One region of the Paraburkholderia sp. 35.1 genome, then DNA from elsewhere that is predicted to be linked to it. Evidence: riboswitches for the same ligand, from Rfam matches in the RefSeq annotation. Region 1 holds a riboswitch; the other holds the start of a gene.
The links. A riboswitch is a leader RNA that binds a small molecule or an ion and turns the genes downstream of it on or off. The one in region 1 is predicted to bind glycine.
Positions count from the first base shown of each region.

Region 2: linked by a shared signal. The riboswitch ahead of OKW27_RS22880 (D-amino acid dehydrogenase) and the one ahead of gcvT (glycine cleavage system aminomethyltransferase GcvT) in region 1 are both predicted to bind glycine.

Region 1 is NZ_JBNDMJ010000003.1:1,848,686-1,853,102, reverse strand. Features, by position in the region: gene gcvP (aminomethyl-transferring glycine dehydrogenase) at 1-1,159, opposite strand, end outside; gene gcvH (glycine cleavage system protein GcvH) at 1,228-1,608, opposite strand; gene gcvT (glycine cleavage system aminomethyltransferase GcvT) at 1,668-2,783, opposite strand; glycine riboswitch at 2,864-3,024, opposite strand; glycine riboswitch at 3,046-3,147, opposite strand; gene OKW27_RS28730 (hypothetical protein) at 3,367-3,717, opposite strand; gene OKW27_RS28725 (oxidoreductase) at 3,937-4,417, opposite strand, start outside.
Region 2 is NZ_JBNDMJ010000003.1:620,060-624,476, reverse strand. Features, by position in the region: gene OKW27_RS22890 (LysR family transcriptional regulator) at 1-374, shown strand, start outside; gene speB (agmatinase) at 386-1,363, opposite strand; glycine riboswitch at 1,660-1,750, shown strand; gene OKW27_RS22880 (D-amino acid dehydrogenase) at 1,897-3,174, shown strand; partial or broken gene OKW27_RS22875 (transposase) at 3,619-4,067, opposite strand; partial or broken gene OKW27_RS22870 (IS256 family transposase) at 4,297-4,417, shown strand, end outside.

The DNA of each region.
Region 1 (4,417 bases):
CTTCGGCGAGCAGCGTGGCGATGCGATTGACGCGCAGTGCGATCGTCTTCAGGCCACGCGGGCCGTGATAGACCGCGTACATGCTCGCCATGATCGCGAGCAGCGCCTGCGCGGTGCACACGTTCGAGGTCGCCTTCTCGCGGCGGATGTGTTGCTCGCGCGTTTGCAGCGCGAGACGCAGCGCGGGGTTGCCTTGCGCGTCGACGGTTACGCCGACCAGACGTCCCGGCATTTGCCGCTTGAATTCGTCGCGCACCGCGAGGTACGCGGCATGCGGGCCGCCGAAGCCGACCGGCACGCCGAAACGCTGCGTATTGCCGACCGCGACGTCCGCGCCCCATTCGCCCGGCGGCGTAAGCAGCGTCAGCGCGAGCAGGTCGGCGGCGACGACGACATGGCCGCCCGCCGCGTGGATCGCTTCGGTCAGCGCGCGGTAGTCGCGCACGTCGCCGTTCACGCCCGGGTATTGCAGCAGCACGCCGAATGCGTTGGCGTCGGCGGCTTCAGCGGCCGGGCCGACTTTCACTTCGATGCCGACCGGCGTCGCGCGCGTCTTCACGACTTCGATGGTCTGCGGCAGCACGTCGTCGGCAACGAAGAACACGTTCGACTTCGGTTTGCCGACGCGTTGCAGCAGCGTCATCGCTTCGGCGGCGGCGGTCGCTTCGTCGAGCAGCGATGCGTTCGAGATCGCGAGGCCGGTCAGGTCGGTGACCATCTGCTGGAAGTTCAGGAGCGCTTCCAGACGGCCTTGGGAAATTTCAGGCTGGTACGGCGTGTACGCGGTGTACCACGCCGGATTTTCGAGCACGTTGCGCAGGATCACCGTCGGCGTATGGGCGTTGTAATAGCCCTGGCCGATGTAGGAGCGGAACACCTGGTTCTTGTCCGCGAGCTCGCGCAAGGCGGCGAGCGCTTCGGCTTCGCTCTTCGGTTGCGCGAAGGGGCCGAGCGGCAGCGTTTCGGTGCGGCGGATCGTCTTCGGGATGACGGCGTCGATCAATGCCGCGCGCGACGCGAAGCCGAGTGCTTCGAGCATCGCTTGCTGGTCGGCCGTATCCGGGCCGATATGCCGTTCGGCGAAGGCGTCGTGCACTTCGAGCGCGGCGAGCGAGAGAGGAGTGCGGTTCATCAGACGATCCGGGTGTTCGAGCTTCATGGGTGTTCCTGGCGGCGCGGCGCGCCGTTGTGCGAGCGCCGCGCCTGACGGTTAAAACAAACGGCGACTCAGGCGCCGATCGACTTCGCGTACGCCTCGGCGTCGAGCAGACGGTCGAGCGACGCATCGGCGGCCGGCTTGATCTTGAACAGCCAGCTGTCGTACGGCGTGCTGTTGACGGTGTCGGGCGAGTCGGCGACGGTCGTGTTCGCCTCGATGACTTCGCCCGAGACCGGCGCGTAGATATCGGAGGCGGCCTTCACCGATTCGATCACGGCGACGGTGTCGCCCGCGGTCACGGACTTGCCGAGTTCCTGGACTTCGAAGAAGACGATGTCGCCGAGCGCTTCCTGCGCGTGGTCGGTGATACCGACCGTCAGCGTGCCGTCCGCTTCGGTGCGGACCCATTCGTGCGATTCGGTGTATTTCAGTTCGGCCGGGATGCTCATTGGATGCTCCTGAACGGTATGTTCGGTAGTGTTTGAATTTAGGGGCGTGCGCCGGCCGCTCAGACCGCCAGCACCTTGCCGTTGCGCACGAACGGCAGTTTTACCACGCTTGCGGGACAGGCTTTGTCGCGAATCTGGACGTGCACGGTGTCGCCCGGCTGCACGCCTTTCGGCACGCGCGCGAAGGCGATCGATTCCTGCATGGTCGGCGAGAACGTGCCGCTGGTGATTTCGCCGCCGCCGTGCGGCGTGACGACTTTCTGATGTGCGCGCAGCACGCCCGCGGCCTTGCCGTTTTCCTTCAGCAGGATCAGGCCGACGAACGCGGCGCGCGAGCCGTCGGCTTCGAGGCTGCTCTTGCCGACGAACTCGCGCGGCGAGGCCAGGTCGACGGTCCATGCGAGGCCCGCGTCGAGCGGCGAGACATTGTCGTCCATGTCCTGGCCGTACAGGTTCATGCCGGCTTCGAGGCGCAGCGTATCGCGCGCGCCGAGACCGGCCGGGCGCACGCCGTGGGCCGCGAGCGCATTCCACAGCGCTTCGACGTGGGTAGCCGGCACGATGATCTCGAAGCCGTCTTCACCGGTATAGCCGGTGCGCGCGACGGTCAGCTCGCCGAACGGCGTGCCGTCGACGCGCGCGGCGTTGAACGGCTTCAGCGTTTCAGTCGCGGCGCGCGCGGCCGGCACGGTTTGCCAGGCCTTTTCGCGTGCGTTCGGGCCTTGCACGGCGACGATCGCCAGATCGCGGCGCGGCGTGATGGTGAGACCGAAGCCGCCCGCGTTGAGCTGGCCGAACCAGGCGATGTCTTTGTCGGCGGTGCCGGCGTTGACGACCACGCGGAAGTGGTCTTCGGCGAAGTAATAGACGATCAGGTCGTCGATCACGCCGCCGTTCGGATTCAGCATGCAGGAGTAGAGCGCGCGGCCCGGCGTTTGCAGCTTCGCGACGTTGTTCGCGAGCGCGTATTCGAAGAACGCGCGGACGCGCTCGCCGGTGAAGTCGACCACGCACATGTGGGACACGTCGAACATGCCGGCGTCGGTACGCACCGCGCGATGTTCCTCGATCTGCGAGCCGTAGTTGACGGGCATGTCCCAGCCGCCGAAGTCGACCATGCGAGCATTGAGCGCGCGGTGAGCGGCGTGGAGCGGGGTGTGTTTGAGTTCGGTCATGGGGCCTCGGGCATCTCGCGAAACAAAAAAGGCCATGCGGCGCACTGCCTCGCGGCCGTGTGCCTGCGAGCGTGGTTCTGCATGACCCCTCTGTCCTCGATACCTGAGAGATTGCGCCGCCGCGACTGGCTCAATGAGCTCGATCCGTCACGGTGAAACGCGCGCCCCTTCGGTGGGCAGCCTGCCTGCGGTGCACGACGTGCGACGCGGATGGCTACTGCCGCTCTCCAGAGTGCGAAAAAGCCGCCGGAAGACGGGTTTTTCGACGCGGTCGGTCCTTTTGCCTGAGAGTTTGCGGGTGTGCCCCTTCGGCGGCGCGGCCTGCGATTTTTCGCCTGCCAGCACGCTCTCCCGACGCGTGCGGCGAATTTACGCGACGGGCCGGGGCTTGTCAAATAAAGGCCCGGGAGCGGTGTGGGGCCGGCTGTGGCTGTTCGGGGGCGTCAAAAAGAAAAGCGCGGACCGTGGTGCCCGCGCTTTTCAGTTGCTTCTCCCGGTGCCATCCGTGACCGCACGATGAGCGGTAGTGGGGGCTCACCTGGTGGCTCGTTTGCCGATTCGGTTTGCCCACTTGCTCGCTGACTCACTCGCCGATCGCATGAGCCGCATTGTCCAGTTCCTGATTCAGCACGCGCTGTTCTTCCGCGGACAAACCGCCGCCATGCTGGGCGGCCATGTCATGCGCTTCCTGGCGAATCGTCTCGAGACGATGATGCAGCGCGGCGCCTTGCGGCGGCGGGTAATAGCCCTGATTCACGCGGTTATCGATACGGTGCGCGAGATTGTCGATGCGGCCGTCGACCTGATGCAGACGCTGGTCCGCGATCTGCTGCGGAGTCGGGCCCGGATGCGGCGTCGGCGGGGGCGTTACCACGCAGGCGGCGACGGAGCCGAGCAGCGCGCATGCAACAAGGGCACGGATGATTCGAGACATGGATTCTCCCGGAGTCGTTGTCGTGTTGGGTTGCTACCTCACTAGCAACGGCTGACGAAGAATGCCCGCTGACTCTGCAGCGGGCGAATTTGTAACGTTATGTTCCTTTTTCGGAACGTCAGGAAAGCCAGCGCCGACAGCGTTCGCGGCGCTAAAGGCGGTCCCGTTTTTGGTACACAGATCGTGGTGGCGCGGTGTCGACGCACAGCGGGGCGGGGTTCAGCGAATGCGCTCGAACGGCAGTCGCACACCCTGCTCGGAACTGCGCGCGGCCAGGTCGATGATCGTCATCACGTCGACCGCGTCGCGCGTGCTGATCGGAAATGCGACGCGGTTCTGGATCGCGTCGGCCAACGCAATATAGAAGCCTGCGTACTCGCCGTTGCGGGTCGGCAATTCGCACTCGACTTCCTCGTCGCCTTCGAGCACGCGCAGCACGCCGGGGCTGTTGCCGGCGCCGAAGCCTGCGTCGCCGGGGCGCAGGCCCGCTTTCAGCTGATCTTCCTGGGTGTCGAGGCCGTACTTCACGTAGCTGCCGCGCGTGCCGTGGATCGCAAAGCGCGCTCCCGGCAACGCGGTCAACGCGCTTGCGTGCAGCACGACCTCGAACTCGTCGTAGCCGAGCTGAATGTGCACGTAGTCGGGTGCACTTGCGTCGTCGCGATGGGTGCGCACCGTCGCCGATACGGTCTTCGGCGCG
Region 2 (4,417 bases), 1.2 Mb from region 1:
ACGAGCGGGCGGGCGGCCGTGTCCCGTTGTCGGTACTTGGCAAACAACGCCTCGCTGCGCGTGCTTACCTCGGCAGCCAGGAGCTCAAGCTGCTGCACATGGCGCAGGCCGCGGCCTCGGTCGACAACGTCGAAGGCCGCGCGATGCTCATCCTGTCGGGCAACTATGTGGGCTTTCTGCCGCCTCACTATGCGCAGCCTTGGGTAGACGGTGGACTATTGGCACGCATCGATCCCGAGCACTATGTGACACATCTGGACTTTCAGATCATCACGCGCAAAGGCGCCGAATCGGCGCGAGTCGTTCAGGCCTTTTGCGACCAGCTGCGAGCGGCGGCCAGGAAAGTGGAGCGCGCCGCGCGCAGCAGCAAATAGCTAACGGGAACTTAACGGGAAAGGTTTCGTTTGACTTTGCGTTGATGCATCACGCGGCCAATCGTGTTCAGCAGCAGTTGCGCCGCCAGGATCGACGTCGAACCCGAATGGTCGTAGTCGGGCGCGACTTCCACGAGGTCGATGCCGATCACGTCACCCTGCTCAGCAAGTCCAGCGAAGAGTTCGAGTCCTTCGTAATACAGCAGGCCGCCGTGGCTCGGCGTGCCCGTGCCGGGTGCGATCGACGGATCAAAGCCATCGATATCGATGGTCAGGTAATAGCGCACGCCCTTCGGGATACGGTCCAGGACGCCCTGGATGCCGAGGCGCCGAAGGTCGCGCACCGAGATAATGTCCGAGCCCATCTCGCGTGCCTGTGCGTAGCCTTCGCGCGCAGTAGACGACACGTTGCGGATGCCGACTTGCGTCATGCCCGATACCACGCTTTTTTCCGCCGCACGCCGCAGCGGATTACCGTGGCCATGGCGCACGCCATGGCGCTCGTCGACGAAATCGAGGTGGGCGTCGATATGGACGATGTGAAACGGCTCCTGACCTTCGAATGCATTGATGCACGGAATGTTGATCGAGTGATCGCCTCCCATCACCACCGGCAACGCGCCCGCCTCCAGGATCTTGCGCACGCCGTACTCGATGTTGGCGTGACTCTTCTCCGTGTTGGTGTGCACCATGTCCGCATCACCGATATCGACAATGCGAACTTCGTTGCTGGGCAGGTAGACGACGTCGTCTTCGAAGTCATATGCGCCGCCGTGTCCGAATGAGAACAGCGTCGACGCATCCCGGATCGAGCGCGGACCGAACCTGGCACCCGCCCGCCACTGCGTACCGCAGTCGAAAGGAGCGCCCATTACCGCGACGTCCGCATCGATTTTGTCCCAGTCAAGACACAGCGGAGACTTCGCGAACGTGCAGATTCCAACAAAGGGCAAATTGAGCCGACCGGTTTCGTAGCTGTTTTCAGACATGATATTGCGTTCGTCCTGTCGTTGGTTCAGATAGGTGCGGCGCACCGGGCGCCCTCTTCACCGCCGCAGCGTCGTCCGTGGTGACGAGCGAGCGGTACATCTGGAACGGAGTCTATGCAAAAAAATTCAACGGAAAAATGCCAAAGATCAGAAACACACTTCGGGATAGTCCGAAGCATTGCAGACCCCGCCAGACCGCGATGGAGCCGCTCACGCACCCGAGCGGGAAGTTGACCGCCGTCTATTTGAAAAGACTTGCTGTCGCTTATTTGAGCGAGTAGCCTTGCGCTGTTCTACAACGAAGTACGGGAGAGATCGTCCACCCGCGACGACGCCGACGGAGCAACCGCCCCGGAAACTCTCAGGCAAAAGGACCGTGCAGCGAGAACATCTGGAGAGCGGCGCATGCGCGCCCACCGAAGGGGAGCTACTACCGTAACCGGTAATAGCGAAACTCTCAGGTACATGGACAGATGGGGCATTGGCGCCGGTAAACATCGGCCGGCGATGCTCAACGAACACTGGACCATGTCATGTCCCATATTGCCATCATTGGCGCCGGAATTACGGGCGTCACCACTGCTTACGCCCTCGCTCGGCGCGGTTACCGCGTCACGGTTTTCGAACGTCATCGCTATGCGGCAATGGAAACGTCATTTGCCAACGGCGGACAACTATCGGCCAGCAACGCTGAGGTCTGGAACAGCCGCTCTACAGTGCTGAAAGGCCTGCGTTGGATGTTTAGCCGCGACGCTCCGCTCCTCATGAATCCGCGGCCGAGTTGGCACAAGTACAGCTGGATCGGTGAGTTCCTGCGCCAGATTCCGAACTATCGCAGCAACACGATCGAGACGGTGCGGCTAGCCATCGCTGCACGTCAGCATATGTTCTCGATCGCCGAACGGGAGCACATCGATTTCGACCTTGAACGACGTGGCATCTTGCATTTCTACGCTACCCAGAAGGAGTTCGAAGCAGCGACGAAGGTCAATGCATTGCTACGTGAAGGCGGCCTTGACCGGCGTCCGGTGACGCCCGACGAAATCCGCGCCCTTGAGCCGGCACTTCATGGGCAGTTCCACGGCGGCTTCTTCACCGAGTCGGATTCGACCGGCGACATTCATAAGTTCACGCGTGGTCTTGCTGAAGCCTGCGTGCGGTTGGGTGTCGAGTTCCGCTACGACGCGAGCGTGGGGTCCATCTCCGAGGCCGCGGAGGGTGAACTAAGGATTGCTTTCACGCATGAAAGTCAGACTGATACTGATAGCTTCGACCGGGTAGTGATTTGTGCGGGTGTCGGAAGTCGTGCGCTAGCCGCGTATGTGGGAGACCACGTGAACGTCTATCCGGTGAAGGGCTATTCGATCACGGTGTGCCTCGACGATACCGAAAGCCAGCACTCCGCGCCTTGGGTCAGCCTGCTTGACGACAACGCCAAGATTGTCACGAGCCGTCTCGGCGTTGATCGCTTCCGTGTTGCTGGAACGGCTGAGTTGAACGGCATAAACCGTGACATCCGCTCGGATCGAATCCAGCCCCTCGTCAATTGGACGCGTACTCATTTCCCGGACATGTCGACGGCGCGCGTCATTCCGTGGGCTGGCCTGCGCCCCATGTTGCCGGGCATGTTGCCCAAGGTAGGCTCCGGTCGTCGACGCAACATTTTCTACAACACCGGACACGGGCATTTAGGGTGGACCCTCTCGGCAGCGACTGCGGAAGCTGTTGCGGAACTCATGGCCGGTAGTATGCCCAACTTGGCGAGCGTGAAGCCCGCGACAACTCGAAAAGGCCTGGCGGTCAACGCCTGATAAGCATTTCCAGACAACATCACAGACCCCGCGTTGCCGCGGGGTCTCGAGATCTTAAGAGTCGCTCTCTACAGAGATTGTCAAAACGTCCGGGTTCTTTGCGGGGGTAGATATCAAATTTTGAAATTGTGGCCTTGATCGCCGCGCTAAAAATCGGTTGCCCATGGAGATTGCCGACCGCAATTTATCGCCGATCACCCATATAGGCGAGCGCGATGCCCGCGTCTTAACGACTAGAGTGCACGGAGGAACGGACGTTCGGTGGCGCTTCGCGATTGTCTCTTGCTGGCCGAGAGCCGCGGTTCCCAATGTTAGCCGAAAGCGGCCGTCGGGTAAGCTGCGCATTTCGGTGAAGGGCAGTTTTGCGGCGCCAGCGCCCACAGGCAGCCGTCGGCCATCAAGAGTCATTCGCCCGGCCAGTTTAAGCGACAGTCAAGCGGCGGCCATCGCACCGTCGCCGACGGCCAGCAGCAGGCCGGCCTGCAAGCCGCGCGCTTTCAGATCGAGCAGCAGCTCTTGCCATGACGCCTTCGATTCGCGATACCCGTCACCGATCGCCACACGCTCCTTGCGTCCATCCGGCCTCACGCCGATGATCACCAGCAGGCATTGGCCGTCCGAGTTCTCGCTGCGCAGCCCCGTGTGAATGCCGTCGACCCACCAGTACACGTAGCGCGACTTCGTCAGATCGCGCCGGCTCCAGTTCGCATGTTCGTCGGCCCACTGCGCCTTCAGGCGGCTCACCACGTTCGCCGACAGCCCCTTGGCGTCCTCGCCCAGCAACACGCTCAGCGCCTCGCTCATGTCGCCTGTCGAGATCCCTTTCAGATAAAGCATGGCAGTGCGGCACTTACGCGCGGCGACTTCCTCACATACGGCGGTTTCATGGTGGATGGTTTGTTGTTTGCTGGTTTCCGACTTTGACAATCAGATTCTCAGCTGAAACCTCCACCGCCTTCAACTTCACGCCTCAACTCCCCCGTACACCACTTTCGAGCTTATCTCCCGAGCTATCGTTGAAAGTGGTGTACGCGGCGTAGGCGGGAGGCAGGAGAAGGCGGTGGCGATTGAAGGAGAATGTTGCTTTCCACGGTAACACTTTCCCAATCGAACTCCACCACCATCGCGAAACATACTCAGGAAACGAAGAGCGGTCAAACGACGGACGCGGAAATCAAGGGGGCGCCGGGTCTGGACGATCTGATCCAGCAAGGGGCGCGACGAATCATCCAGCAGGCAATCG